Regions from separate parts of the Planococcus rifietoensis genome, predicted to be linked through region 2. Evidence: riboswitches for the same ligand, from Rfam matches in the RefSeq annotation. Region 2 holds a riboswitch; each other region holds the start of a gene.
What was found. Region 2 has a riboswitch for thiamine pyrophosphate ahead of tenA (thiaminase II). Riboswitches for the same ligand answer to the same signal wherever they lie in the genome.

Region 1 (10,093 bases), 860 kb from region 2:
TGATGATGGTGACGCATGACCGTGAAAATAATGAAGTGAAGATCACATCGTTCATGCGCGATATTTATGCAGATATTCCAGGTTATCAATCCTATAAATTGAACACAGCTTATTATTTAGGAGGCGTCGATTTATTGGCGTCGACCTTGCGTGAAATGTTCGGCGTCGAAATCCACAATTATGCGCTGGTCGACTTTAAGAGCTTTGAAACGCTGGTCGATATCGCAGCGCCGAGTGGTGTGGAAATCGATGTTGAAAAAGAAATGTCCGAGAAAATCGGCGTGACCCTGTCTCCCGGCGTCCAGAATTTGAACGGCCAGGAATTGCTCGGCTACGCGCGCTTCCGTTCGGATAATGAAGGCGACTTCGGCCGTGTGCGCCGTCAGCAGCAAGTGATCGCCGCATTGAAAGATGAGTTGATCAGCGTGTCGTCGATCCCGAAACTGCCAAAGCTAGCTGGAGCGGCACAAGGCTATGTGCAAACCGATATGCCGTTGGTCGACCAAATCAAATTGGCGACACAGCTCGGAACCGGCGGCAGCGGGGAAATCGAACGCTTGACGATCCCAGTGGAAGGCGGCTACAGCTATGCGAATTATCCGCAAGCGGGTTCGGTTCTTGAAATCGATATAGAGCAAAACCGCCGTGCGCTGGAAGAATTTTTGTCTCAGCCACTCAACTAATTTTTCAGATAATATGGTAAACTACAGGTAGAAGCCTATATAAAGAAGGGGATCGCCATGCCGCCAGATGACAATAGACCGCCGTTTTTCGCTACCAACTATATTCGCTTCCTGGGCGGGAGGAATACGTTTTTTACATTATTGATTTTGATCTTGATCGGGCTTGTCGTGTTCATCTTCAGGGAAGTATCATTTATCTTCAATCCGCTCAATGTATTCATGAAAACGGTTGTCTTGCCGGTCGTCCTGGCGCTTATTTTGTATTACTTGCTGCGTCCGGTGCTGCGGTTGCTGGAACGGTTCAAGATCCCGAGAATTTGGGGGATTCTCATTATCTTCCTCGGGGGCATCGGGCTCTTGACGTTGTTGAGCGTCCTTGTTTTCCCCTTTTTAAGGGATCAGTTTCAGAACTTGATCGAAGAATTTCCGGATTATTTCATGCGCTTATTGAATAATATCGACCAATTCTTGCGCAATTCCTTTGTTGGTGATTATTACCGGGATTCGAGCTTCAACATCGAAGCATTGATTGCCACCTTGCCGACCAGCATTGCGGATACACTACAAGCGACAGTGACGGGCATCATCGCTCGCGTCACCAGCTGGATTTCGACCATTACGGGCGTCATCCTGTCGATTGTCATCGTGCCGTTCATCCTGTTTTATCTATTGAAAGACGGCGACAAGCTTCCAGGCTATTTCCTGAAATTGCTGCCGCCAAGATTTCGGGATGATACAAGAGAAGTGTTAAAGGACGCAGACAAGCAATTGGGGGCATATATCCAGGGCCAGCTCATCGTCGCCTTCTGTATTGGCGTCATGGTTTACATCGGCTTTTTAATCATCGGTATGGATTATGCACTGCTGCTCGGCGCGCTGGCAATGGTGACAAGCATCGTTCCTTATATCGGTCCAGCTATAGCGATTACGCCCGCTGCGATCATCGCACTCGTCACTTCGCCGTTCATGCTGGTGAAACTGGCGATTGTGTGGACCGTCGTGCAGTTGGTGGAAGGCAATTTGATCTCGCCGCAAGTAATGGGCAAGACGATGTATATCCACCCTGTCACGATCATTTTCGTCCTGTTGACGGCAGGCTCCTTGTTTGGCGTCGTCGGAGTCATTTTGGGGATTCCGATGTATGCGTTGCTGCGGGTCATCGTCAGCCATCTATACAAGCTGTTCAAGCGGCGTTATAACCGCTATGAGACAAACTTGGATAATCAATACGACTACACCGAGCTTTAAGCTTTCTGTTTACAGGATGCAGGAAAGTGGTATGGAGAATTATCAAATTTTGGGGGTATAGATTTTTATGAAATTCAAAGACTTTTTATCTTCGATCGGCATCGGTTCGGTCAAAGTGGACACAGTAGTAGAAAGGCCGCATCTTGAAGAAGGCGAAACATTAAATGGGACCGTCTATTTAGACGGTGGAAGCGGCGATCAGGAAATCGATTATATCGAACTGCAAGTGATTCGTTTAGTGGAAGATTACCGGGAAGACAGCGATTTCGATTTTTATGAAACGCCAGTTGCCAAGCAGAGCTTGGAATTTGCGGGATCCGTGAAATCGAAGAACACCGTCATGCAGCAATTCGAGATTGTCCCAGATGAGCGGTGGGTGCTGGAGAACGTGAATGCCAAGTTGATTTTACGGACGATTGTCCACGTGAAAAACGGCGTTGATGTCCAGGATGAGGACGAAATCACTTACGGTAAAATCGACAGCTGAAAACAGGTTGATAATAATATTATGTAAACCAAAAAACATCCCTGCAGTGAACGATCCAACTGCGGGGATGTTTTTTTAGACCAAAATCTAGGGTCACGAGGTAATTTATTCTTTAAGAAAAATCTTCAGCGCCTGTTTTATGTGAAGGGCTGTTGATGCTCATGGATACGGTCATCACGAGATGGGGGTATTTAGTGGAGCGCGCGCTGGAAAAGCTCGTTTCGTAAAAAGAAAAGACTTCATGAATATCCCCGTGGATGCCGCTAGCGTAATGCATGGAATCGTTCCATACCCCAAACTCTTTTGCACGTTCCACTTCGCGGTAGATAACTTCCATATAATCGGGATTGTTCATCGGGTAAAGCGCGAATTGCGATGAAACGTATTGCTTACTGTCGTCTTGATTTGCCGGTTCATCCGGCGCCTCCAAATACGCATTACCTGCGGTATCTCCAGGACATCCAGCTGAAAAGGTGCCGGACAGGGCGATATGTTCCTTCGTCTTCGCCGCATGAAGAGCGAGAGCCTTCGCGACATTAAAGACATGCTGTTGTTTGCCCCGAATGACGGTGGAGACATCATCGGTTTGCATCCACACATTGGACGTGTCGGTGTCCTTTAACGCGCTTTTGATGATGCTGATGAAATTGCCGCTCATCGGATGCAAGGAAAAGCGAAATCCGACGATCGGGCTGGTGCCGCATGAAGTTGGTTCCATTTAGAATCCCTCCTAAAAATATGCACAAAAAAGCCACATCCGTGAAGATGCAGCCACTATTCCGTATTTCGTCGTCATGTCGGAAAGTCACCGCACTTCCTCACGCAGGTCCTAACCTGATCGAGTCATAAGGGATCGGAGCGAAAGCTCTCATCTCAGCAAAACATGCACCCCCAGTGCAGAAAAACGGTATGTGGTTTTACGTGTCGGGTTTGCCCGATGGCTAAAGTCTAAGCCAAATACTTTTCCAAGTAAAGGAATTCTACTATTTTCATCGACAATGAGAAAATGACGGCAGAGGTGAATACTCCCTGAAAAATCGGGTAAACCTAAAGCAGACAAGCATTTGAGGAGGAATCCATTTATTATGGCATCAACAAAAAAATTCCGTGTCGTTTATCATTTCGGCGCAGGCGTCGAAGCGGTCAACACCGTCGAAGCCGATACCCCGAAACAAGCAGTCAGCGGTTTGGATGCGGATGATTTCCGCGAATTTATCGGCGACAACGATACGTATTACCAATTCAAGATGAACGAAGTCAAAATGGTCAGTGTCACTGAAGTCACAGACGGACAGTGATCAACCAGCCAAGCGCAATAGAGAAAACCCCCTGCCGATGAAGAGGCAGGGGATTTTTTGGTTCATGTTCCGCAATAAGTCTGGTATGGAGGCGTTGAAGGCGGTGGAGGGGCTGTATAGGGCAGCTGCTCTTCGGAATGGGCATATGGATTTCGAAGGATATCCAAAAGCTTTTCCATCACTTCATAATCGCCTTGCGCCGCTGCTCCCAATGCTGCTTCCACGCGGTGGTTGCGCGGGATGACAGCTGGATTTCGGTTTTTCATCAATTCCAGGATTTCTTGTGCTGAACGGCCTTCTTGCTGTTGGCGGGCTTTATAGCGGCTATGCCAGTCTTTAAAAGCCGGGTCGTTTGCCAGTTGGGGCTCTTCCACTGCTTCGAAAGTCAAGAAACGGAATGTATTAGTATAATCCGCTTGCTTTTCCTGCATCAATGCCAGCAAGTCATCGATTAATTGTTCATCTCCTGGCGCTTCGGTAAACAAGCCCAATTTTTCGCGCATGCCTGATAAATACAATCGTTTTTCTGAACTTATATATTCCTCAAGCGCTCCTTGGAGAGAAGACAAAGCCTGTTTTTCCGGAATCTCATTTAAAAGAGGAAACAGGGACTCTGCAAAACGCGCTAAATTCCATCCGCCGATGAGCGGCTGGTTACGATAAGCATAACGGCCGCCAGCATCGATCGAGCTGAAGACCGCGGATTCGTCGAAGCGGTCCAGAAAAGCGCATGGGCCGTAGTCGATCGTTTCGCCGCTGATCGCCATATTGTCCGTATTCATAACGCCGTGGACAAAACCGGCGAGCTGCCATTTCGCGATGAGTGAAGCTTGCCGCTGCGCTGTCTGGCGGAATAATTCGATATAGCGGTCTGGCCCGGTGATGTCTGGGAAATGCCGTTTGATCGTATAATCCGCTAAAGCTTTCAAATCTTCAGTCGAACGGTATTTCGCTGCGAATTGAAAAGTGCCGACACGGATATGGCTTGAAGCCACACGCGTCAGGATCGCTCCAGGCTCTGCAAAGTAGCGCTGAATCTTTTCTCCTGTCAATACGACTGCAAGGCTTCTGCTCGTTGGAATCCCGAGCGCATGCATGCTTTCGCTGATCATGTATTCCCGCAACATGGGCCCGAGTGCCGCGCGGCCGTCTCCGCTTCTGGAAAAAGGCGTGATGCCGGCGCCTTTTAATTGGACATCGAAAATCTCGCCATCCGGTGTTTGCTGTTCGCCGATTAAGATGGCACGGCCGTCGCCGAGCATCGTAAATTGGCCGAATTGATGGCCGGCATAGGCTTGGGCGAGCGGGAAGCTGCCTTCAGGAAATTGATTGCCTGCAAACATTTGCAGGGATTCAGGGCTGTCTAGCTGTTGCGGGTCCAGGCCAAGTGATTTTGCCAATGCTCGGTTCGCGATAACGAGTTCAGGTGACGGGACCGGGTTGGCTTCCATTGGGGCATATAAGGTTTTGGGCAGGCCTGCATAACTATTGTGCAGTTTCCAGCCGCTCTCTGTATGATTCATGGGCGTGCCTCCTATTATCGATGTTTTGGTATGTCTTTCCTGTTATTATAGCCACAATGAAATCCTTGAAACAACCAAAGGGGGCTAGCCGGGCAAATAGAAAAGCTTGAGCCATACACCCAATCGAAGGGGAGGCTCAAGCTTATGCTGATCGATTTAACGTTCTTCAACCGACACGTAAGTTTGCATGCCAGGCCCGATGTATTCCGCACGCGGGCGGATCAGGCGGTTGTTCGAGTATTGCTCCAGGATGTGCGCAAGCCAGCCCGACGCACGGGAGACCGCGAAGATCGGCGTGAACAAATCATGCTCGATGTTCAACGAGTGATAGACCGAAGCCGAGTAGAAATCGACGTTTGGCGGAAGCGGTTTTTCGCTCGTTACCAATTCTTCGATTTTCACGGACATGTCATACCATTTCGATTCGCCGCGAAGCTCAGTGAGCTTTTGCGACATTTCGCACAAATGCTTCGCACGCGGGTCGCCTTTTTGGTAGACACGGTGGCCGAAGCCCATGATTTTCTCTTTGTTCGCCAGTTTTTCTTTGATGACCGGCTCGACGTTGTCGACCGATCCGATTTCTGTGAGCATCTTCATCACTTGCTCGTTGGCGCCGCCATGAAGCGGGCCTTTCAAAGCGCCGATCGCTGCTGTCACGCCGGAATAGACATCCGACAAAGTAGCGACTGCGACACGCGCCGTGAACGTCGAAGCGTTCAGTTCGTGGTCTGCGTGAAGCACAAGCGCTTTATTGAACGCTTCGACTTCGATGTCTTTTGGCTCTTCGCCAGACAGCATGTACAGGAAGTTCGCTGCGAAGCTGTAATCCGTTTTCGGTTGGATCGGTTCTTTGCCGGCGCGGATGCGGCCGAAGGCCGTCACGAGCGTCGAGATCTTCGCCTGGATTTTGATCGCTTTGCGGTAGTTCGCCGCATCTTCCATCACTTCCGCTTCTTCGTCGAAGAGGCCGAGCATGGAGACCGCTGTGCGCAGTGCCGCCATTGGATGGACGTGCTTGATGTCGTATGTCTTGAAGTGGTCGAGCACCGCTTGCGGTACCGCCATGTTGTCCGCGAGCTGCTGTTTCAGCTCCGCGAGTTCGTCTGCCTTCGGCAAACGCTGGTGCCACAAGAGGTAGATTACTTCTTCGAAGCTGGCGTTGTCCGCTAGATCGTCGATATTGTAGCCGACGTATGTAAGGGTATCATCGATGATCGAACTGATCGCCGATTGTGTTGCGACTACACCTTCTAAACCTTTAGTTGTTGCTGTCATAAAAAATCTCTCCTTTTTGATCATTATAGTTGCCGGTCAAAAACTTCAAGTGGCGCAGTTTCTGAAGCGCTTTCATTTAATTTCAAAAAATAAGACGCATGCTGACACGGCTGGATTTAACTGATTATTATGTAATTTTACAGGATATAAGCATGCGGCAGTGCTTAGGAAGCTGAAACAAGAAAAAATGGCTTGAAGCAGTTAAATGATGGGTTGAGGGACTGGAGAATTATATTTTGTCCCCGATGGGTGGTACAGTTAGGCATATGAAGCATTCCAGAGAATTTAACGGGCGGCCATAATGCGGCTTGGCTACGGAAATGTTTATCGCGTGCGCATAAAGGGAAAAAGCTCTTGCTTGTGTTTTTAAAAAGGTTTTTCTTATAATAAGGCTAACGAGATGAGAATGGGAATGACTTGAAAAATGGCGAAAGATGGACATACAGAGAAGGAGTTAAACCATTGAAAACTACGGAACAAGGGATCCGCTATATTGAATTGATGGATGGAGAGCCGGCAATGAATATTCCGGCTATGGTAAAGACAGCGAAAACGGCGTATAAACCGTTTAATTTCAAAGATAAAATCGAATTTCTTTTCTTTTATAGTGAACGCAAAGATTTCAGTCATGCGATCTTCACTGAATACGGTATCATCGACGATGAGTTTGACGGCAAGAAAGCCGTCCATCATCCGTTTGGTGTCAAAAGCATCATTGGAATCGAAATGTCGGGAAATGACACAATCCCTTTGATTGCCTTTGTCCTGGGCCAGGCGATCGAGCATTTTAAACAGAATATGGACATCCGGCGGCACGCCGAATGGCAGGAGTTGGACAAAAGCGACAGCTACCAATGCTGGCAAACCTACTTCTGCCAAGTCCATAGTTCAGTGATCCGGCAAGGGATGCAAGGGTCGACAGATTTGTTTTTGAGAAGCTTGCCGTTTGTCTTGGCGAAGAAAGAAGAAAGTTTTTCGGCGCCTTACTTCACGGGAACATTCCGCCATTTAATCCATAGCATGAGCGAATTATATGTCATGAGGCAAGCGGGCGAAACCGAACAGGCGGACGACCATACGAAAACGCTCGAGGAACTTACCGATTCGGCATTTATGGAAATCTACGAGAAGCTCTACGCAGAACTTGCGGAATACCTGGAAACGCTCGGCATCAAATACAACGAAGTGCACGATTGTGCGATTTTCAACGTCATCGAGCAGCGTAAAAATCAATTTGCTGCATTATATAGCTGATTTTGCATCTTATGTTCTGCAACGATTCACCAATATCACGATAGCTCAAGTTCTGAAGAAGCCTTCGCATCAGCGAGGGCTTCTTTTTTATTGAAAGGATATTCAGAAAAATCAAAAAGGGGGTAGCATTTCACAAGGCAAGTACGGTACACTTTCTATTAACGGAATGATTAAGGTTTATTTCCTTAAATACGAAAAGCAGGTGACAGCGATGAAAATACAAGCACAAGAACTATTCGAAGACATACGCGAATTCCGCCGGGATCTCCACGAACATCCTGAACTGAGCGGCGAAGAAATGGAAACTTCGCAAAAAATTCAAAAAAAGCTCACTGAATACGGTATCGAATACCATGCCGGATTTGCCAAAACAGGTGTTCTCGGAATCATTGAAGGCGGCAAGCCCGGCAAGACGGTCGGGTTGCGCGCAGATATCGACGCCTTGCCAATTACGGAAAAAGCGGATGTCCCATTTAAATCCAAAGTCGATGGGAAAATGCATGCATGCGGCCATGATGCACATACCGCAATGCTGTTGGGAGTTGGGAAATTGCTCCAGCAACAAAAAGATCAAATCGCAGGAACGGTATTGCTCATTTTTCAACCAGCCGAAGAAAACGCGCCGACTGGAGGAGCTGAGCAAATGATGGCTGACGGCGTGTTCGATCGGTACCAGCCAGATGTCATCTTGGCGCAACATGTATGGCCGGGGCTTCCGGCAGGGCAAGTTGGGGTCATCGACGGGCCGATCATGGGGAATTCTGACCGTTTCCACGTCACGATCCACGGGTCAGGCGGCCATGCATCAATGCCCCATCAAACAATTGATGCCATCGTCATCGCCAACCAGGTGATGTCGGCCATCCAGACCATCATTAGCCGAAACGCCAACCCGATGGACTCTGGCGTCATCACGATCGGAAAAATCTCGGGAGGCTACCGCTATAATGTCGTGGCAGACAGTGTGGTATTGGAAGGCACAATCCGTTCATTATCAGACGAAACGAAGAAATTATTGAAAAAACGCTTCCACGAAGTCGTCAAAGGCACCGCCGACATGATGGGTGGCTCATGTGAAATCGAATATTCAGATGGATATCCCGCTACGGTCAATACGAAACGCTGGGCTGAAGTGGTCCGTGACTCTGCCACCAAGCAATTGGGCGCGGAAGGTGTTCCTGAAGTGATCGGCAGCATGGCAGGCGAAGACTTCGGGCGCTTCTTGAAAAAATACGAAGGCGTTTACTACTGGCTCGGCACATCGGTCGGAGAGGCACAAAAACCGCTCCATGACCCAGGCTTCATGATCGACGAACAAGCATTGTCGATTGGAACCGGCCTGATGGCTCAGGCGGCACTCGATGTGCTTGCGGAATTGAATAACTAGGAGGAATGGACATGACAGATGCTATCGAACGGTTTATGGAAGAGATTGAACCGCATCTCATCGACCAACGCCGCAAACGGCATCAGTATCCCGAAATTGGATTTGCGGAATATGTGACGACGTACCACTTAAGCGAACAATTGGCCGGTAAAGGCTTTGAATTGTTTTATGGTACCGATTTTTTAACGAGCGATGAACGCATGGGCGTGCCAGATGCAAAATTTTTGATACAGCAGGAACAACGGGCACTCGCTTACGGCGTCCCTTCTGATTTTTTGGAAAGGATGAAAGGCGGGCATACCGGGCTTGCTGCGGTACTCGATACCGGCAAGCCAGGGCCGAATTTCGCTTATCGCTTTGATATCGATGCCTTGCCGATTGAAGAAGACGATACCTCAGGCCACGTGCCAGCTAGGCAAGATTTCCGCTCGGATATTTCGGGCATGATGCATGCCTGCGGCCACGATGGGCATGCCGCTGTCGGGCTCGGGCTCGCTGAATACCTAGCAAAAGAAAAAGACAACCTTCGGGGCAAATATACGATTTTATTCCAGCCGGCAGAAGAAGGCGGACGCGGTGCAAAGGCCGTTGTCGATAAAGGCTGGCTGGACGATGCCGATTATTTCCTGAGCGGCCATGTCGGTATACACGATTTGCCGTCTGGGACGGTCGCCGCGGCCACGTCCAAGTTCTTGGCAAGTTCCAAAATCAACGCGAAATTCAGCGGCAAATCGGCGCATTCCGGATTGGAGCCGAATGCTGGACGTAACGCTTTGCTCGCAGCAGCATCCGCCACCATGCATTTACACGGCATTTCTCGCCATAAAGATGGGGCGACGCGCATCAATGTCGGCACTTTGCACGCGGGATCGGGACGCAATATCATCGCCGATCGAGCGCTGATGGAAATCGAGACACGTGGCGAGACCAACGACTTG
Region 2 (10,093 bases):
CTTATATATAGGAGCAATAATCTCCCAATTCCATTTCCCTATCTTATCACGAAACCTCTAGTTTAGACGTATCTCGGGCGATTATGTTGCGGAAAAATTCACAACTGACAAGCTTGCAGGACTAATGAATTATTCAATGTGCAAAATTAGAAAATAGCTTTCTCTTGCTCCTAATATACAGGATAAAAAAGGAAATATTATAAATAATTTGGTCAAAAATAAAAGAAATTTACAAATATTCAATAAAGCGTTTACATTTGTCGAGTATACTAAATCAGTATGACAATAAATTATTAGAGGAGTGAAGGTTTGTGACAAAAAGCGCGTTCAGCAAGATCTTTTTGAGTCTCCTATTGGCTTTATCAGCTGCCTTGCCATATATGGCGACAGCCGAAGCAGCAGAAACCATTTCAGTTGCAGAAGCCATTGAAAACAATACAGGAACAGCAACGGTGAAAGGGTTTATCGTTGGAACTGCAAATAGTGGAACCAGCTATGATCAGGAAGCACCTTTCACAGCAGCAACCAATGTTGGTTTGGCGGATTCCCCGGATGAAACTGACCCGGCGAAAATCCTGCCGGTTCAATTACCATCAGGATCCGTGCGTGCTGGTTTGAACTTGGTCGATAACCCTACTAATTTCAAAGCAGAAGTAACGATCAGTGGAACGCTTGGAGCTTATTTCACAGTTCCTGGTTTACGTTCAGCTTCAGCATTCACAATCCTGTCTGAAGGCGAAGCACCGCCGACCGCGACACCTGTAGACAGTGTTCAGGAAGCACGCGACTCTGAAGGATTGATTTCCGTCGAAGCAACTGTGACGACCGAAACAGGCTTCTGGGGCGGCAACGCTTTTTACGTACAGGATGAAACAGCGGGCATTTATGTCTACACATCGAGCGCAACTGTAACGGCAGGGGATATCGTCCGTTTGGAAGGTACTATGTCTGAATACAGCGGCGAGCTTCAATTGCAGCCGAACACAGTAGAAGTCGTGTCTTCTGGAAATGAATTGCCGGAAGCACAGTTGATTTCACCGGCAGGCGTCAATGAAGAGACTCAAGGCGAACGCATTTCGATCGAACGCGTCGAAATCACTAACTTGAAAGCCGTTAACACATATGGAACGTTCGAGTTCACGGCAGTGGCGGAAAATGGCGAGCAAGTCGTCGTCCGCAACGACAACCGCAATGGCTTGACGTTCGAAGATTTCACAAAAGAATACAAAGAAGGCGACTTGATCTATCTTTCAGGCATCGCTTCGAAATATAACGATATGTACCAAGTGAAAACGCTCGGCTTCGACAGCTTCGAGCTCGTCAACAAGCCGGCTGTGTACACAGACATCTTCCCGGGCGTCGTCTCGGAAGGAACTGAAATCACGCTCGCAAGCGGCTTGGACAATGCAACAATCCATTACACGACAGACGGTTCAACACCGACTGCAGAAAGTGAAGTTTACACTGCGCCGATCGTCCTGACGCAAGATACAGTGATCAAAGCGATTGCAGTGACAGGCGAAACATCGGAAGTATTTTCATTTGATTACACGGTCCTGAAATCAGAGGACTTGAAAATCCGCGACATCCAAGGGCAAGGCCATTATTCAAAATATGAAGATGTAGCTGTCAATGAAGTGACAGGCGTCATCACGCATTTCTATAACGGCGCAAACTTCGTCATCCAAGATACAGAAGGTGACGGCGACTGGAAAACATCAGAAGCGATCATCGTCAACCGCTCATCCGCATCAAGCGACTTTGCAGTTGGGGATGTCGTAACAGTCGCAGGTACGGTCGAAGAATGGTTCTATAAAGGCTATTCCGATATGCGCGACAACGATCTACCGGTAACACGCATTCGTTCAACGGACGTTGTGAAAACAGCAACTGCAGAACTGCCTGAACCGATCGTGATCGGTGAAGATGTCTTCCCGCCGACTCAAAATATTGAAAATGATGGCTTGACGGAATTCCAGCCGGAAGAAGACGGTATTGATTTCTGGGAGTCACTGGAATTGATGCGTGTCAGCGTAGCTGATGCACAAATCGTCGGACCGCAAAATTACGGCGAAGTATTTGTCGTATCGAAAAATGCGACAAACAACGAGTTCCACAAGCAAAACGGAATTCTTCTTGAAGAAGACGATTTCAACCCGGAACGTATCACCGTCACAACAGGTGAAGATGTTATCGCGAAAGCGGGCGACACATTCGCTGAAGCGCCAGTCGGTGTTCTTGGCTACGGATTCGGCAACTACCAAATCTGGACAGAAACTGATGAATTGCCAGAAATCGTAGACGGCGGAGTACAGCCGGAACAGACATGGATCGAGAACGCAGACGATAAATTGACAGTTGCAGCTTATAATGTTGAAAACTTCTCAGCAGATCCGACCCACACATCAGATGAGAAAGCACGACGCATCGCAGAATCGTTTGTGAATGACTTGAATTCACCAGATGTTATCTCGATGATCGAAGTCCAAGACAGCGATGGGCCGATTGCTTCTGGAAACTCCGATGCGACCGCTTCTTATGAGCGCCTCATCGAAGACATCCAAGCTGCAGGCGGACCTGAATACGCTTGGACAGACATCGCACCGGAATACAACCAGGATGGCGGACAGCCAGGCGGCAACATCCGCGTTGGCTTCTTGTACAACCCGGACCGCGTTGAGTTGTCTGAAGGTGAAAAAGGAACAGCGACACAGGACAACTCGTGGACACCGGAAGGCGACCTTGAATTGAACCCTGGACGCGTTCAGCCAATTGCAATGCCGAACACACGCAAGCCACTAGCAGCACAATTTGAATTCCAAGGCGAAGAAATCGTCGTTATCGCCACTCACTTGAACTCAAAAGGCGGGGACCAAAGCTTGTTCGGACAGAACCAGCCGCCGCAGTTCACGTCTGAAATCGAACGCATTGAATTGGCGAAAGCCATCAACGGATTCATTGCAGAAGGCCTGGAAATCAATCCGGAACTGAATGTCGTCGTTACTGGCGATATGAACGATTTCGAATTCACGCCAGCACTTGAAGCACTAGAAGGGGATATCTTGACGAACAAAGTCAACGATGTTCCTGAAGAAGACCGTTTCTCTTATTACTACCAAGGCAACTCGCAAGTGCTCGATCACTTGTTGGTGACAAACAACTTGGCGGACAATACAGAACTTGATATGGTCCACATCAACTCGATGTTCATGGAAGAACAGGGACGCGCATCGGACCATGATCCATTACTTGCACAAATCACTTTCGACAAACCGCAAGTGCCTGGTGAACAGCAAGCGGATCCGGATTTCTCAGGTTTTTCAGCAGTAGTTGAAGCTGGAGAATTTGATGAAGACGGTACCCTTGATATCACATTTACGGAAGGCACAATCGATGAATTGCTTGAAAGCGGCAAAGCTTTGCTAATCCAACTGGACGATGCCAGTTTGAGATTCACGCCAGCCAATTTGCAGCAATTGGCACAATCAGCTGGAGATGGCATGACGCTTGCACTTGAAGCTGGAGATGATGCTCAAGTCAACAACCGCCCTACCATGACAGGCCAGCTCGATATCGCCGTGCTGGATGCAGAAGGCGAACAACTTAACCTGAAATTCACAGAAGCTGTAGAATTGAGTTTCGAAACGGATCCAGGCATCAAAGTCCAGTTCGGTGCACGTGAAGACGCTAAAGGTAAATGGAAAATCATCCAAGGCAGCAAAAACGGTTCGACTTTCACATTGGAAGTCAACGAACTCGGCCATTACACAGTCGTTACGAACAAAGGGCAATTGGTGAAAAACAGAAGATAAATGAATAGAAAAAGGCTGGGGAAGAATTCATTCCTCAGCTTTTTCTATTCGTCAAAAAATGGATCGACTTGCCATGCTGAAGCGCCGATCAAAACGATGTCCCTTCGCCATTCCTTTTTCAATTCTGGCTTGCTATAATGAACTCACATTAACGGAAGCGGGTTGAGACTATGGAAAAACGGATGATGCAATGGCTGATGGTTTTCCTGTCGGCGATGATTCTTGCGGCTTGCGGAAGTACGGGGACAGAGGCGCCGCCGGAAGCTGAAACAGAGCAGACGGATTCGCCGGTCGATACGGCCGCTCAGGAAAAAGCCGTAATGATGGCGAATGCCAAGACGCACGTCTACACAATCTATACCGATTTCGAGCAAGGATCCGGATTTTTATTCAATAACAAGGGCGACATTTTGACGAACGCCCATGTCGTACGAGATGCCACGTTTATTTCACTCGTCAATAGCGACGGGCAGGAATTCGCCGGCAAAGTGATCGGCATGTCGCTCGATGAGGATTTGGCGCTTGTCCGTGTTGAAGACCTCGCAGGAAAAGAGCCGCTTGAGCAGGAAATGGAACCGGTCGATATCGGCACGCCGGTTATCGCCATCGGCAGCCCTGAAAATGCAGCAAATACTGCGACCGAAGGGGAAATCACCGACACTGGCGTCGATTTCTCGGAAGTCTTCGTCTATACGGACCTCTATGAAATGAATGCCTTGATCAAGCAGGGCTCAAGCGGTGGGCCGCTTCTAGACGCAAGCACCGGCCGCGTGCTCGGCATCAATTCGGTCATGCTTGAAGACAATCCCGAAATCGGCTATGCAATCCCGCTTTATTTAAAAAAGGAAATGTTGGATGGCTGGGCGAATAACCCAGATCCGCTGCCCGATTCGCAATTGGTGGAACCGTCCGTGAAGGATGCGTATTTTGAAGAAGCGCTATTATCGAGTTTCATCGAAGCCTATTACGACTTGCTGCCGTATTCGATGAATGACGAGGAGCTGAATTATTACTCTTCCTATTTAGTGCCGGGAAGCCAGGCGGTTGAAGCGGTTGACAGTGTCATCCAGGAGTATTCCGAAGAGGGCCGCGTATTCGATTCAGTCGTGCCGGAAGTCAGTTCTGTGGAAATTGAAGGCGACCGCGCATACGTCGAAGCCGGCGCTGTATTCAATTACCACGAAGCAAACGGCGAGACCGGAACAATCGACCACCGGCGACTCTACACCGTCGTGATTGATGAGTACGGGGATTATCAGATTGAATATGTGGAAGAACGATAAAGGGCCTTCTGTTGAAGGCTCTTTTTTGAAATCGAGAAATTGCAGCGTTGCGCTTTAAATGGAAATCAATAGATGGAACCGCAAACAATTTCAACCCTCAGATCTACGGTAAGTGAAGCAGCTGCCAGCACAAAACTATGGCTCAGACAGACGAAAGGGGAATGAACATGCCCAAGACCAAATGGTTTCGTTTCTTGCTCAGCACGCTATTGATCTTTGCCATCATCAACTTGGCAGTGCGTGTGCCTTTTGTGTTTTACCCGGTCCGCGTTGCGTTTTCTACCTTGATGCCGATTATCATCATCGGCGGGATTCTGTTTTATATCTTTAGGCCAATCGTCAAGCTATTATCTAAGAAGATGCCCCGTGTCGTGGCCATTCTGGTGATTTTCGTTGTGTTCCTGGCGCTGCTCGTCGGCTTTTCCTTATGGATTGGCCCGCTGATTTTCAGGCAGATCCAATCCTTGATCGAAAACTTTCCGTCGATCGTGAGAGAAGTTCAAAATCAATCGAACAGGGCCTTGTCGAGTCAATGGTGGAGCTATATTCAAGAACAGGATTTTCTGCCTGGCTTGAATCCGGACGCTATAGCCGCGAATTTCCGGAACGCACTGACAGGCATCGGTTCGAATATCCTGAGTTTTACCGGTGTGCTCGTCAGCGCCTTGACTTCACTGGTCGTCGTGCCGTTTGTCCTATTCTTTTTATTGAAAGACGGCGACAAATTGCCGGCCAGCTTCCTTAAGTTGTTGCCGCAGGATTCGCGGGCAGAAGGCGCCAAAATCCTTCATGATATGGACGAAAACCTCAGTGCCTATATTCAAGGACAGGCGACGGTCAGTTTATTCGTCGGGGGGCTGAGCTATATCACGTACCTGATACTCGGCGTAGATTATGCCATCATCTTGGCATTGGTCGCGACATTCACAAACGTCATCCCGTTTGTCGGCCCGATTATTGGAGCCGTTCCGGCCATTGTCGTAGCTTTTTTCCAGGAACCGATTCTCGGCTTATGGGTGCTGATCGCCATTATTATCATCCAGCAAGTCGAAAGTAATCTCATCTCGCCCAATATCATGGGCAAGAAACTATCGGTGCATCCGGTAACCATCATTTTCCTGTTGTATATCGGAGGCAACCTAGCTGGACTTATCGGCATGATCTTGGTCATCCCAACTTACGCTGTAGGAAAAGCCGTCGTCCAAAACCTTTACCGTCTCATCCGCCTGCGTTACCCGGCGATGAGATAGGAAGAATGTGGGAATTAACCGCTTGATTTTGGCAAGAAAGACTGGGTCTGCTATTTAAAAAAGCAGCTTGGCAAAAGGCCAAGTTGCTTTTCATTGAAAAAAGATCTAAATGGCAACGCGGATGTTTAAAAGAGATTCAAACTCAAAAAAGGCCTGCAATGACGCCGTTTTAAATGAAAAGAGGAAAACTGATGGATTATCGCTGGGATGTAATCGATGCGCTGGAAGCACAGGAGAAGTACATAGAAGCGTTGACGTTGATGGTCATTGAATGGGAAAAGAATCCCGAAGATTTGAAAGTGGCCAACCGATTAGGCTTTCTTTGCTGGTATGTAACCGTAGAAGCAGATGTACTTGGTGATAATGGGTTGGACGCAATTGGAATCGATGAATGCGGAAAGTTATTTTCGGAACTGGCTCATTTCGGTCAAATAACGTTCCCTGAAGAGCCAGACTTTCTATCGAGTTATGGCTACATGATTTCTTTATTTCCGGACTACTTCGATTTGTCCGCTCTTGAAATTTGCGGAGAATACGGTTCGGATATATACAGGATCGGAGAAAGAATGATCGGAAAAGCCCGCAGCCTAAAACCTGAAGATAAAATCATCCAGCTAATGCACATCGACAGCAAGCCTAATAGAAAAAGCAATCACGCATACAGGGAACTGTGCCATGAAGTTAGCCGTTTATTGCCGGCGGCATTCCAAGGTGAAGGGGAAATGCAGCAATACTTTAAGGAAGTCTTGAACCGGACAAATCTTGACTCTGACTGAAGCCTTTGCCTATACACAAGCTAGACCTCGCCATTCCAATTAAGCAATCGAACCAAAGTAGATGAAAATTGCACAGCCACTTGCTTACACATTTTAAATTTCAATGAACTCTAAAAGCAGCCACGCGCTTAAGGGTGAGCCGAAGCAATAAGACAAGTGACCTTCTTGGCTTATTGCGGGAGGCCAACCCCAAGCGTGCTGCGGATAACTAGAACCAGAATTGATAAGTACTATTCCAAGTAAACATCAAAATTACAGCTATCTTGATTCCATTAGCTAGCCCAGCTAAGTAAATGAATTAAAGCGAATGACATTTATAAACTTATTCACTTGTTCTCTTGCCAATCCAGCGAAATCTAAAAGCAGCCACGCGCTTAAGGGTGAAGCGAAGCCGGAAAATGATAAACTTCGCATACTCCACTAGATTGGGAAATCAACGTATAACTTTGCTCCCACATCTGCAAAAGCAGATGCGTCGCAAATGAAGCGGCTCAACTGCCTTTCGCCAATTAATTGGCTCATTGTGAAAGCTCAACCCCAAGCGTGGCTGCGAAGAACCAGCAGAAACTGCAGTGAATACCATCAAAACTAAACACCAAAACTCTAGCTATTTTCCTACGACTAGCTAGCCGCGCTATGCGAATGAACCAAAGTGGATGACATATACGAACCCAGTCCCATGTTCTCAATCCAATTCAACCAAATCTAAAAGCAGCCACGCGCTTAAGGGTGAGCCGAAGCAATAAGACAAGTGATCTTCTTGGCTTATTGCGGGAGGCCAACCCCAAGCGGGCTGCGGATAGCTGGCAGACGAACCGGGCAAGCTAATTCTAATTAAACAATTAGACTCTTGCTATTCCAAATTCAAAAAGTTTTGAATTCGCAAGCCAGCTATGGTATTCTATTGCCGACAATAAAAAAATATCGCTATTCCACTAGGGGAGCCATGTTGGCTGAGACGGACAAGAGTCCGGACCCTTTGAACCTGATCTGGATTATACCAGCGTAGGGAAGTGGGCGAATTGTGAGCCTTTCTCCAATTTCTTCAGCTGACCTTTATCGCCGCTTCCTTACCTGGGAAGCGGTGTTTTATTTTGCCCAAAAAAGGAGAGAGCCACATGACATTTTGTAAAGAAGTCCGGTTGGAATGCGCAGATTTATGGGACGCCAGTTTTGAACACCCGTTTGTAAAAGGCATCGCGAAAGGCGATTTGCCGCTCGATGTCTTCAAATTCTACGTCATGCAAGACGCTTATTACCTGACCCATTTCGCAAAAGTGCAGTCACTGGGGGCAGTGAAAGCGAAAGATTTGAAAACGACGCAATCATTTGCGCATCACGCAGAACAGACCTGTGCCGCGGAACTCGCGCTCCATGAATCGTTTATGGAATTGCTTGGAGTAAGTGAGGAAGATTGGAAGCTATTTGAACCGTCTCCCCACGCCTATGCTTATGTTTCGCATATGTACCGCTCCGCAGAAGGCGACTTGGCAGATGTACTCGCGGCCTTGCTTCCGTGTTATTGGCTTTATTACGAAATTGGCGAACGTTTGAAGACGGCAACACCGGAAGAACCGATTTTCCAAAAATGGATCGGCACATACGGTTCCGAATGGTTCGGGGAACTGGTGAATGAACAAATCGAACGAATGGACTGCTTAGCGGATGGCTTGCCAGAAGAGCGGCGCAAGGAATTGAAAAAGCGCTTTATGAGAAGCAGTTATTATGAATGGCAGTTCTGGCAGCAAGCGTGGACGATGGAAACTTGGGAGCTGCCCGCGAAAAAGGAGAGTGTCCGCCATGCTTAGAGAATTGCGCGCACGAAAACCCTTGATTCATTGCATCACCAATCACGTCGTCTCGAACTTTCAGGCAAATGGCTTGCTCGCGCTCGGCGTCTCGCCGGTCATGGGCGATGAACAACAGGAAGTCGCGGAACTCACAGGACACGCCGATGCCTTATCGCTCAATATTGGCACGATCACGGAGCGCTCTTTTGAAAGCATGCTCATTGCGGGACGCGCCGCAATGAAAAAAGGTATACCGATTGTGTTGGATCCGGTCGGTGCCGGGGCCACAGCTTATCGCTTGCAGGCCGTGAAGCGATTGCTGACGGAACTCGATATCACGCTACTCCGCTGCAATGCAGGTGAACTCGCGGCCATTGCAGGAGCGGACTGGCAAGCGCGCGGTGTCGATGCCGGAGAAGGACAAGGCGATTTGGAAGCTATCGCTAAACAAGTGGTGGATGAATACCAAACAATTGTCGCGGTAACAGGCACAAGCGATTTAGTGACAGATGGTGACCGGACCGAGCACATCACAGGCGGAGACCCGTTGATGGCGTCGGTCACGGGGATGGGTTGTTTGCTCAGTGCGGTGCTTGCCGCCTTTTTGACGGACGAAGAATCTACCCCGATAGATGCGCTTGCTTATGGTTTGCAGATGTATGCGAATGCAGGAAGCCGTGCCTCGAAAATCGCCTTGAATCCGGGAACTTTCCAGATGGCCTTTTTGGACGAACTATCCAAACGACAGGAGGCAGCACTTTATGGACGCTAAAGCGCAAGTATTGACGATCGCCGGATCTGATTCAGGCGGCGGAGCGGGGATACAGGCGGATTTGAAAACGTTCCAGGAACTTGGCACTTTTGGCTGTTCGGCGATAACGGCGGTGACCGCCCAAAACACGCAGGGCGTTCACGGTATTTACCCGATGGACCGGCAAGCGGTCAAACAACAACTCGATGCGATCGGAACCGACTTCGATATCCGTGCGCTCAAGACCGGCATGCTGTTTGACGCCGGCATCATCGAAGAAACGGCGCAAGGCATCAAACGCTACGGCTGGGACAGGCTCGTCATCGACCCTGTCATGATCGCAAAAGGGGGCGCTTCCTTGTTGCAGCAAGAAGCGGTCGAAGCAATTAAAACCTTGCTCGTCCCGCTCGCTGCCATCATCACGCCGAACA
Region 3 (10,093 bases), 220 kb from region 2:
AAAGTCGAAAAGGAAATAACGGATAATCAAGGCGACCTCCAGAAGGGTGTCGTTATTTTTGCATCGACTCAAAACGATTTGTTTTGGGTGAAGCATTTGCAGATTTCTGTCAAAACCGATTTCCAATGGGAAAATAAACCAGCGCTTGACCAATTGCGCTATATCTACAAAGCGTACCCATATGCAGGCGTGGTCCTGCCGAGCTTTAAAGGCATCCGTGTGCTGGATACTTCTGTCGGCATCGTCAATGAAGAAGTCTATTATGAATTCGACGCAGGCCTGGAAGTATGGACTGAACAAAAAGGCGTTAGAAGCTCAGGGCGCATCCAAGGGCGCAGCGGTGCCGGCTCTACTGGCGGCGGTGCTGCCGGTGGAAACAGCCCAGTTATCGGAGGCAGCGGCGGCGGAAGCCCGACCGACGAACTGGACCATCGCTTGAAAGAAAACTTGGACCGCTTTTATAAAGACATGGGCTCGAAAATCGAGAAGCTGAAAAAAGAGCGGCGCTGGGAAGAAATCCACGTCATCGGAGAAGCTGAACATGCCCAGTCATTTTCGAAAGTGCTCCACAAAAAGCCAAATAGCTGCATCCACAAAAACCTGATCAATAACAGTGCAGATAAGATTTTGCACGAAGTATTCGAGAAATAACAAAAAGCTCCGGGGCTAACCGGAGCTTTTTTAATTGGGCTGAGGACAGAACGTGCAGGTGCCGAATACTGGCAATTCTTTATACAAGCAGCAGGTTTTCCGCATCGGCCCGGAAACTGCCCGTTCAAGCTGCGTGGTGCCGATGAAATTTCGCCACTGGGATTTGCGCAGCGGTTCCCAATTCTGGTCATCCATCAACCAATCGATATCTTCAGCGGCGATTCGCGGGTGTTGCTGTTGAAGGGTAGCGTAATACCAAACAAGTGAACCGAGCACATTTTCCCAGCACGTGATCGGTGAGATTTTTGCATGGCGGCGCAATTGCTCAAGCAGTGCGCTTGTTTGCCCGATCAATACATAATGGAAAGCCTCGCTTCTTTGTCCAGCAGCTATTTCAACGAAGTCAGCTGACTCGACGTGAAATGACATGAGCGGCAAGCCGTAATTCTGCATCCGGCCAAAGCGCAGTTTTTCTGGCGGCGTCTCGAAATAGCCGCCGTGTTGGTGGATTAAGCTGAATTGGGCTGTCACGAACAAGGCAATTTGGCGAAAAAAATAAGAAACCGCGACTCCGTTGTTTTGCGTCCCGCACCAATCCTTTAACTCTTCAATCAATACTTCGGGATTGGAAGAAAAGGGATGGGCAGGACTACGGTCGACGATGACGGATTGCATTTGAAGTGCTTGTTTGGCAGCCATAGGCAAGTGCATCTCGATTCCCCCTTTTTCTCCATGCTACCGGAAGTGGGTGGGCCTGCCAAGCATCAAAAAAGCCGCTTCCCGATTCAGGAAAGCGGCTTTTACTGTTTAGACGGACTGCAGGGCGACGGCAGGGCCGAAGAATTCATAATGGATTTGCTCATCGGACATGCCGAGTGCGCGCAATTCGCTGATCATTTTCTCCATGAAAGGAACTGGCCCGCAAACATAAACTTCGCCGCTTGCATCGACCATGTCTTCTAAGATGTCGCGCGTGATATAGCCTTGCGGTTCATCGGAATACAAAGTTTTGTATTTGGCATTGTCCATCGCCGCGGCGTATTTTTGGACGTCTTTGTCGAAGGCATGCAAAGTTTCGTTACGCGCTGCGTGAAGGAAGGAAACCGGGCGTTCCGGTGTTTGTGTGGCTACTGTTTCGAACATGCTCATCATCGGGGTGATGCCCACGCCGCCGCTGACGAAAGCGACAGGCGTATCACGTTTTGTGTCGAGCACGAATTCGCCGGCAGGTGCGCTGACTTCGATGCGGTCGCCTTCGTTCATGTGTTCATGCAAATAAACAGACACCATGCCGTTCGGGTCATTGTCAGCTTCACGTTTGACGGAAATGCGGAACTCATCCGGACGTGATGCTTGGGACAAGCTGTATTGACGGTTGAAAAGGAACTCTTCTCCAGGGATTGCGAGGCGGACCGTGATGTATTGACCCGCTTCGTAGCTCGGCACATTCTTGCCATCAGCTGGTTTTAAATAGAAGGAAGTGATGTTTTCACTTTCTTTCACTTTGCGTGCAATGGTGAAGTCTTTGAAGAAGCTCCAGCCGTTTTCCTGGGTTTCGGATTTTTCGTACATGCCGTTTTCGATGCTGATGAAAACATCGGCAATTACGCCGTATGCTTCTGCCCAAGCGTTGATGACGTCATCTGTCGCGGCGTCGCCAAGCACTTCTTTGATCGCTTTCAGCAAATATTCCCCGACGATTGGGTAATGTTCAGCTTTAACGCCAAGACTGACGTGTTTATTGGCGATCTGCACGACTGCTGGAAGGATTGCTTCGAGATTATCGATGTGCACAGCAGCGGCATATACCGTATTGGCAAGGGCCGTTTGCTGGCGGCCTTGTTTTTGGTTGGCTTGGTTAAAAATATTTAAGAGTTCCGGATGCGCTTCAAACATATTGCTGTAAAAAACGGTGGTGATGGTTTTTCCGTGTTCAGCTAATACAGGGGCAGTGGATTTGACGATGGTTCTTGTTTGTTCGGATAACATAGTCAATCTCTCCTTTTGTTTTCTATAATCCCACTATAAACCGAAAGAAATTTTAAAGATATATTTAAAATACATCTTTAAAATTTAGACACATTTCATTTCACAGAAAAGTCACACATGGAATACATGCCTAAAAAAGCCCCGATTCTACAGATGTGTTTCCTTTCCAGAAATTATGTCGGCGCGTATAATAAACGTGCAGGGAAGGTGAAACCAATGAGATTGACGATGTATACGGATTATTCATTGCGCGTACTCATCTATTTGGGAACAAAAGAAGACGGCAAACTGACAACCATACAGGAAATTTCCGATGCTTATCATATATCCAAAAATCATTTGATGAAAGTGACGTTCGAACTTGGCAAAGCAGGATTCATTGAAACGGTCAGGGGCAGGGGAGGCGGAATTCGATTGGCGGACCGTCCAGAGAACATTAATGTCGGCAAGGTTGTCCGTAAGATGGAAGAAGATTTCCACTTGGTGGAATGTTTTAACCCGGAGACCAATATGTGCCCGATTTCCCCGATCTGCGGGCTGCGCGGCGTCCTCGGCAAGGCGCTGCACGCATATCTGTCGGTATTGGATGAATACAATTTGCAAGATCTTCTATTCAATAAAGAAGGATTACGTGATTTATTGCGCACGTAAAAAAGCCTCCGCTATCGGAGGCTTTTTTTATAATTCGATTGTTTGGGGATCTTTGCCTTTGCGGTTCATCAAACGAACACGCGTCGGCGTTATTGCCAAGATGATCAAGTTCGGGTCTTCAGGGCCGTCAAACCAGCCGGTCAAGTGCTCATTCCATACTTTGTCGATCATTTCGCGGTCATCGCGCAGCGACATTTGCCCTTCAATTTCAAGGAAGCTATCGCCGACGCCTTCTCCTTCGTAGCCGAGCAGGATGTGGGCATTCGGGTTTTTCTCGAGTTCGTCGACTTTCTGCGTTTGCTTGCTTGTAGCCGTATATAAAGTAAACTCGTCATTGAAAAACGTCATATAACGTGAATGCGGTTTATCGTCTTTGATCGTTGCCAAAGTCCCGATCATGCTGTCTTCCAAGATTTTCAATGCTTGCTGTTTCAGTTCTTCTTGTGCCATTCAAATCTCTCCTTTGCGGTAATATCGTCCGTCAGAAAAACTGCGGGCAAGAAGCCCACAGAAGAAATCATTCTGGATGTTTTTCCTCGCTTGCTGAATCGTCTTTTGTGCCACGGGGATTCTTTTCGTCTTTCATATCCTGCTTCAAGTCTTCCAAAGGGATGGAATCCACGTTCATTTCTTCTTCGTGCATTTCGGTCATGGTTTCTTTATCTGTTTTCACTTGCTCAGGATTATCCATTGGAGCTCCGTCGCTTGTTTTTCGTTCCTTTTCGTTGAAACGGTCTTTTTCTGCCATCGTTAGCACCTCTCCTTTAGCGTTCTTGTCTATCTATTCCTTAATTGGAGTGCTTTAAAACATTAGAACTTGCTGGTGATACCGGGCTGGCGTATGATTATTTAATAGGGCTAAATAAGGAGGATGGCTATACAATGACTCAACAAACAAAGGTGAACGTGGGCGGCCTGGATTTTGAATGGGACCTCTCGCAAGGGCGCTTCCTGTTCGAAGGCCAAAATTCTGTACTGTTTTGGACTTCCACTGCAATGAAAATGTTCTTTGATTCCATCGAGGAAATTTCTGGAGAAGAAGCGGCAGCTGTCGTTTTGGAGTCGACAGGGTTTCGCCAAGGCCAGGTAGTCGGGGATTATTTCCACGGGATGGGCGGGGTTTCGGTGATGAAAGCATCCGACCTCATTACCAATACATACGCATCGGCCGGTTGGGGAGTGGCTGCTATCCATAACCTGGATGTGGAAGCAGGCACCTTGGAAGTGACGCTGAAAAATAGCTGGGAATACCAGATTAATCTGGCACAGGGAAAAAAGACCGGCGGCAGTTTTTTGCCGGCCCATTATGCAGGGATCTTCAGCTCGCTTCTGGACCGCAGCATATGGTATGAAGTAGTCCACTCGCAGATCGAAGGGCATGACGAATGCCTGATTCGCTATTTCCCGTCAGACGAGACGATTGACAAGAACATCCATGCGCTGGCACGCCGCAAAGAATCGGAGAAAATCCGTGAACTCGAACAGCTGGTGGATGAAAAGACAGCGGATCTCCATGACATGATCCGGGAAATTTCTTCGCCGCTTATTCCAGTGCTCGAAGATATTGTAGTCGTTCCGCTTCTCGGACGCTATGATGAAGCGCGTGCCGAAGAGTTATTGACCAAAACGCTTGAGAATTTGCCGAAATACAAAGCGCGTTACTTGCTCCTCGATTTGACCGGGCTGAATGAAAGCTTCAACCAGCATGCGGCGATGCTAATCGAAAAATTAGGGTCTGCCGCGAATTTGATCGGCACGAAAACGGTGCTGGCCGGCATTTCGCCGCACACCAGCATGACGATTACAGAAGCGGGCGTAGACCTCTCTGGCTATGAATGCTTCCGTACACTTCAACACAGCATCCACTTTGCTTTGGCACAGAACGGCAAGACGATTATTTAATAATAAAGCTTTCCCTATCAGCAAAACGCATAAGGAAAGCTTTTTTTGGATATTTTTGAATAAATTGGATAAAAATATAAAGAAAATACTATTTAGTATATTGAGATTTCTTAAAAGAAATGATAAGCTCGAGAAGAACTATACATAGCTGACCACTGGGGGAGCCGGAATTGACTGGCTGAGACGAGCGAATGCTTGGACCCCTTGAACCTGATCTGGACCATGCCAGCGTAGGGAAGTGGTACGTATGCTTCCTTTTGTCTGCATACACCGCTTCCCCATGGGAAAGCGGTGTTTTTTTATGGGCTTTAGGGTCATGCATAAGCTGAGAGGAGTTGAGACATTTTGGAGGAAACATGGGGCTATATGGAGTCGGGGCTTTGCACGCCGGCATACAATATGGCAATGGACGAAGCATTGATGAACTGGCAGCGCAAAACGGGTATGAAGCCTGTGCTCCGATTTTATGGATGGTCGCCAGCCGGTATTTCAGTGGGATTTTTCCAGAAACTGAATGGCAGCATCGATCTTGAACGAGCTGCGCAAATGGGCATCCCCCTGGTCAGGAGGCAGACCGGCGGAAAAGCCGTACTCCACGATCAGGAATTGACTTATAGCGTAGTGATTCCGGAACATCATCCATCCATGCCGAAATCAGTTAAAGAAGCGTATTTGGTCATTTCCCTAGGCTTGCTTGAAGGTTACCGCAATTTAGGGATTCAAGCACAACTAGCTGCGGAGAAGAAGCCTTCGAAAGAATCTTCAGCGGTATGCTTTGAAGAACCGTCTTGGCATGAACTGACTGTTGAGGGTCGAAAAGCGGCCGGCAGCGCACAGACAAGAAAACAAGGCATCATTTTGCAGCACGGCTCGATTCCGCTGCAGCTGGATGAAAATCGGTTGTTCGAATTGTTCGTGTACCCGAGCGAAGCGGTGAAGGAAAGGGCGCGACAAGCTTTCCGCACACGCGCCGTCGCGATCAACGAGCTGATTGGGGAACCGGCAAGCATGGAAGAAGTGCAACAGGCATTCAAGTCTGGATTCGAAACCGGGCTTGGCATCCGCCTGGAAAAATTCGAACCACCAGCTGAACTATTGGAAGACGTGCGCGTGCTCGAAGCCAAATACGCGAGCGAAGAATGGAACCACCGACGAGAAGAGAAAGGGGAACTTATGCGATGACAAAAGCAAAGCAGCGTGAACGTAAACCCGAATGGCTGAAAGTGAAACTAAACACCAATGAAACTTATAACGATCTGAAGAAACTAATGCGGGAGAAAAATTTGAACACGGTATGTGAGGAAGCCAGATGCCCGAACATCCATGAATGCTGGAGCGAACGCCGCACCGCGACTTTCATGATCCTGGGGGATACGTGTACAAGAGCGTGCCGGTTCTGCGCCGTCAAGACTGGGTTGCCGAACGAACTGGATTGGGGCGAGCCGGAGCGTGTAGCGGAATCGACGGAGATCATGAACTTGAAGCATGTCGTTGTCACAGCGGTCGCCCGTGATGATTTGAAAGACGGCGGAGCTGCAGTTTTTGCGGAAACTGTCCGTGCCATTCACCGGAAAATGCCGGAAACCACTGTTGAAATCTTGCCGTCCGATATGAAAGGCGATTACGAAAGCCTGCATATGTTAATGAGCAGCGAGCCGGATATTTTCAACCACAATATCGAAACGGTGCGCCGCCTGACAAAGCGCGTCCGTGCAAGAGCTACCTACGACCGTTCGCTGGAATTGCTATTGCGGGTCAAGGAAATCGCGCCGCATGTCCCGACGAAGTCGAGCATCATGGTCGGACTTGGTGAAACGAGAGAAGAGATTATCGAAGCGATGGATGATTTATTGGCGCACAAAGTCGACATCATGACGATCGGACAATATTTGCAGCCGACATTGAAGCATTTGGATGTCGTCCGTTATTACCACCCCGATGAATTCCAGGAATTGAAGGAAATCGCATTGGCCAAAGGTTTCAAGCATTGCGAGGCCGGCCCGATGGTTCGTTCTTCATACCATGCGGATGAGCAAGTGAACGAAACCGCTGTTCAGAAACGCATCAAATACATGAAAGGCGTCGAATCGACTGGCGCAAAAATCGAACGTATCGAATTTTAAAATAAGGGAGCCAGTGCATAAAAACCTTTCTTAGAGGAGAGCTTGAATTGAGGAAAATACTTATTGCGGCCATGCTGTTAGCTGCTGTATTGTTCATTATGGGCGCATGCAGCCCGCTGCTGGCGGCAGAGGAACCAGACCTCTTTGAGTATGAAGGGGCGGTAGTTGGGAATAACAGTGCCGTCTTCAATACCCTTAACATGCTGCCGGGTGCAGAGCATTTTACAGGCTTTGAATTGGAGACGAAACAACAGCCTTATGGAATCATCGTCTCTTACGATTGGACACAAGCCGCATCATCGGATAAAGAAACTGCGGTCCGCAATGCAACGTATTTGTTTACGCTGATCGACAATGTGGATTGGGTCCAATTTGACTTCGATACAGGAGCGGGTGTGGGACAATACCGGCTAACGAGAGAGCAATTGCAAGCTTGGTACGAAGTGGATTTGACCGGAATTGATGAGCAAGAGAAATTGGAAGAGCTGCTCGAACAATATTTGGATGAAGACCAAAAAATTGACGCACTGTTAACACAATCCTGAAACTGCATGAAACCTAAAAAAAGCAGTGGCATTGAGCCGCTGCTTTTTTATGTTGAATTGTGCTGAAAAGATTTCCCGGGAAATGGATAGAGGAAACCGTTTATTTTGCGATCTTTGCGACCTCCACAATCACTTGAGTCGCTTTTTCCATGTTTTCAGCGGAGATGAACTCGAATTTGCCATGATAGTTTTCGCCGCCTGTGAAGATGTTCGGTGTCGGCAAGCCCATATAGGATAACTGGGATCCGTCCGTGCCACCGCGTACAGGGATGATGTCTGGGGAAAGCCCCAATGTCTTCATCGCTTGTTCGGCCTGATCGACGATTGCCATCACCGGTTCGATTTTCTCACGCATATTATAGTATTGGTCTTCGAGCTCGAGTTCGATCGCTTGTTCCCCGAATTCTTTTTGCAATGTGGCCGCCACTTGTTCCATATGGCGTTTTTTCGCTTCGAATTTGTCTTTATCGAAATCGCGCACAATGTACTGAAGTACCGCTTGTTCTACGGAACCATTGAAGTTGTTCAAGTGGATAAAGCCTTCGTAGCCTTCCGTTTTCTCAGGCACTTCATCAGATGGCATTTCAGCTTGGAAGCGCGTCGCGACCGTAATGGCGTTGACCATTTTATTTTTTGCAGAACCGGGGTGGACGCTGGTTCCGTGGACTGTCAATTTTGCGCTCGCGGCATTAAAACTTTCGTATTGAAGCTCGCCAAGCGGCCCGCCGTCCATCGTATACGCATAATCGGCGCCGAAACGGGCAACATCGAATTTATGCGGGCCGCGGCCGATTTCCTCATCGGGCGTAAAGCCGACACGAATTTTTCCGTGCTCGATTTCAGGGTGTTCGATCAAATATTCCATGGCAGTCATGATTTCGGCAATTCCTGCTTTATTGTCGGCACCGAGCAAAGTCGTACCGTCTGTCGTGATTAAAGTATGGCCAATGTAATTTTGCAAGGCCGGGAAATCAGCCGTTTTCATCGTCACTTTGTCATTTAATGAAATGTCTTTCCCGTCGTAATTTTCGACGCGCTGCGGGTTGACGCCTTTTCCGGTGAAGTCGGTCGCCGTGTCGACATGTGCCAGAAATCCGATGACAGGGCGCTGTTCTTCCGTATTCGCCGGCAAAGTGCCGAATAAATAGCCGTGGTCGTCCACTTCGACTTCCTCCAAGCCGATGTTCTTCATTTCTTTTTCCAGTTCAGCGAGTAAATCCCATTGCCCCGGGGTAGAAGGGGTTGCGTCATTTTCAAAATCGGATTGCGTGTCGATTTTGGCGTAGCGAATCAGGCGTTCGATCAATTTTTCGATCATGGTAGAGCCTCCTATGTATGTAATGACTCCATTTTAACACGAAATTCGAAATACATAGAAAAACCAGCGCAGTGGCGCTGGTTTTCAACTTGTCGAGAAAGGTAAGAAGTCGTATTTTCCGAAGCTTATCGCTCGCTTTCCGTGGGCTCGCGCCCAAGCCTCCTCAGCCGCTGTGCGCCTTGCGGGGTCTCGGTCGTCTCGCTTATCTTTGCGAAAGTAATGCGCAGCATTATTGAGCAGAAGGGTTTACGAGCGAACGCTTCTCCAAATACTAAGATAATCCATTGATTTTCTATTGTAGAAAAGTTGATCGCCTTTTTGATTCGTTGTAGATTACAGACTTCTTTCACACTTTTTAAAAAACAGCGCCTGGGCGCTGGTTTTTAATCTTGTTGTTTGGCGGCAAGCGAGCGGATATGGGCTTGTTTGACTTGCGCCAGTAAAGCGTGTTCAGTCAGCAAACGGTAACCGGTTTGGGCCAATGCTTTGGCGCCTTTGACCAAGGCTTCGTCACCAGCTTTGGAGCGGGCGGCTTCCCGGAATTCTTCGGTGTGGGCAATGAGGCTTTCGGGTCCGATTTTGATATAGCCGTGGGCAGTCGGCACTTCATAGCTGATATTTCCGGCATCGGTCGAACCGAGCCCGGAAATGCGCGAATCGGCTACCTTGTCGCCTAGTGTTTCGAGTTCGGCTTTAAGAATTTCATCGAGTTCAGGCGTGACGACAAGATCTTTTACTTCATTCTGGAAACGTTCGATTTCGACACGGGCGCCTGTCGCCAGGGCTGCACCTTCAGCGATGGCACGTACTTTTTTCGCCGTCTCGGCTGTTTTTTTCCAAGAATCGCCGCGGATATAGAAGCGGGCAGAGGCATATTCCGGGATGATATTCGGCGCGTCGCCGCCATGAGTGAT

Region 1: another riboswitch for thiamine pyrophosphate. It lies ahead of AUC31_RS07345 (YkoF family thiamine/hydroxymethylpyrimidine-binding protein); the one in region 2 lies ahead of tenA (thiaminase II).
Region 3: another riboswitch for thiamine pyrophosphate. It lies ahead of AUC31_RS12675 (lipoate--protein ligase family protein); the one in region 2 lies ahead of tenA (thiaminase II).

What each region holds. Positions count from the first base shown of each region.
Region 1 is NZ_CP013659.2:1,486,012-1,496,104, reverse strand. It holds gene AUC31_RS07360 (LCP family protein) at 1-683, shown strand, start outside; gene AUC31_RS07355 (AI-2E family transporter) at 741-1,931, shown strand; gene AUC31_RS07350 (sporulation protein) at 1,999-2,418, shown strand; gene AUC31_RS07345 (YkoF family thiamine/hydroxymethylpyrimidine-binding protein) at 2,531-3,136, opposite strand; TPP riboswitch at 3,217-3,321, opposite strand; gene AUC31_RS07340 (hypothetical protein) at 3,504-3,716, shown strand; gene AUC31_RS07335 (protein adenylyltransferase SelO) at 3,779-5,239, opposite strand; gene citZ (citrate synthase) at 5,396-6,514, opposite strand; gene AUC31_RS07325 (hypothetical protein) at 6,977-7,768, shown strand; gene AUC31_RS07320 (M20 metallopeptidase family protein) at 7,980-9,155, shown strand; gene AUC31_RS07315 (amidohydrolase) at 9,167-10,093, shown strand, end outside.
Region 2 is NZ_CP013659.2:2,343,171-2,353,263, reverse strand. It holds gene AUC31_RS11745 (DUF6359 domain-containing protein) at 312-3,812, shown strand; gene AUC31_RS11740 (S1C family serine protease) at 3,983-5,095, shown strand; gene AUC31_RS11735 (AI-2E family transporter) at 5,263-6,345, shown strand; gene AUC31_RS11730 (hypothetical protein) at 6,537-7,121, shown strand; TPP riboswitch at 8,049-8,150, shown strand; gene tenA (thiaminase II) at 8,240-8,929, shown strand; gene thiM (hydroxyethylthiazole kinase) at 8,922-9,683, shown strand; gene thiD (bifunctional hydroxymethylpyrimidine kinase/phosphomethylpyrimidine kinase) at 9,673-10,093, shown strand, end outside.
Region 3 is NZ_CP013659.2:2,564,806-2,574,898, reverse strand. It holds gene AUC31_RS12710 (VLRF1 family aeRF1-type release factor) at 1-651, shown strand, start outside; gene AUC31_RS12705 (IucA/IucC family C-terminal-domain containing protein) at 682-1,362, opposite strand; gene hmpA (NO-inducible flavohemoprotein) at 1,459-2,640, opposite strand; gene AUC31_RS12695 (RrF2 family transcriptional regulator) at 2,857-3,291, shown strand; gene AUC31_RS12690 (pyridoxamine 5'-phosphate oxidase family protein) at 3,319-3,741, opposite strand; gene AUC31_RS12685 (hypothetical protein) at 3,809-4,039, opposite strand; gene AUC31_RS12680 (STAS domain-containing protein) at 4,174-5,193, shown strand; TPP riboswitch at 5,341-5,447, shown strand; gene AUC31_RS12675 (lipoate--protein ligase family protein) at 5,536-6,375, shown strand; gene lipA (lipoyl synthase) at 6,372-7,316, shown strand; gene AUC31_RS12665 (DUF4825 domain-containing protein) at 7,364-7,861, shown strand; gene pepT (peptidase T) at 7,962-9,179, opposite strand; gene AUC31_RS12655 (M20 family metallopeptidase) at 9,563-10,093, opposite strand, start outside.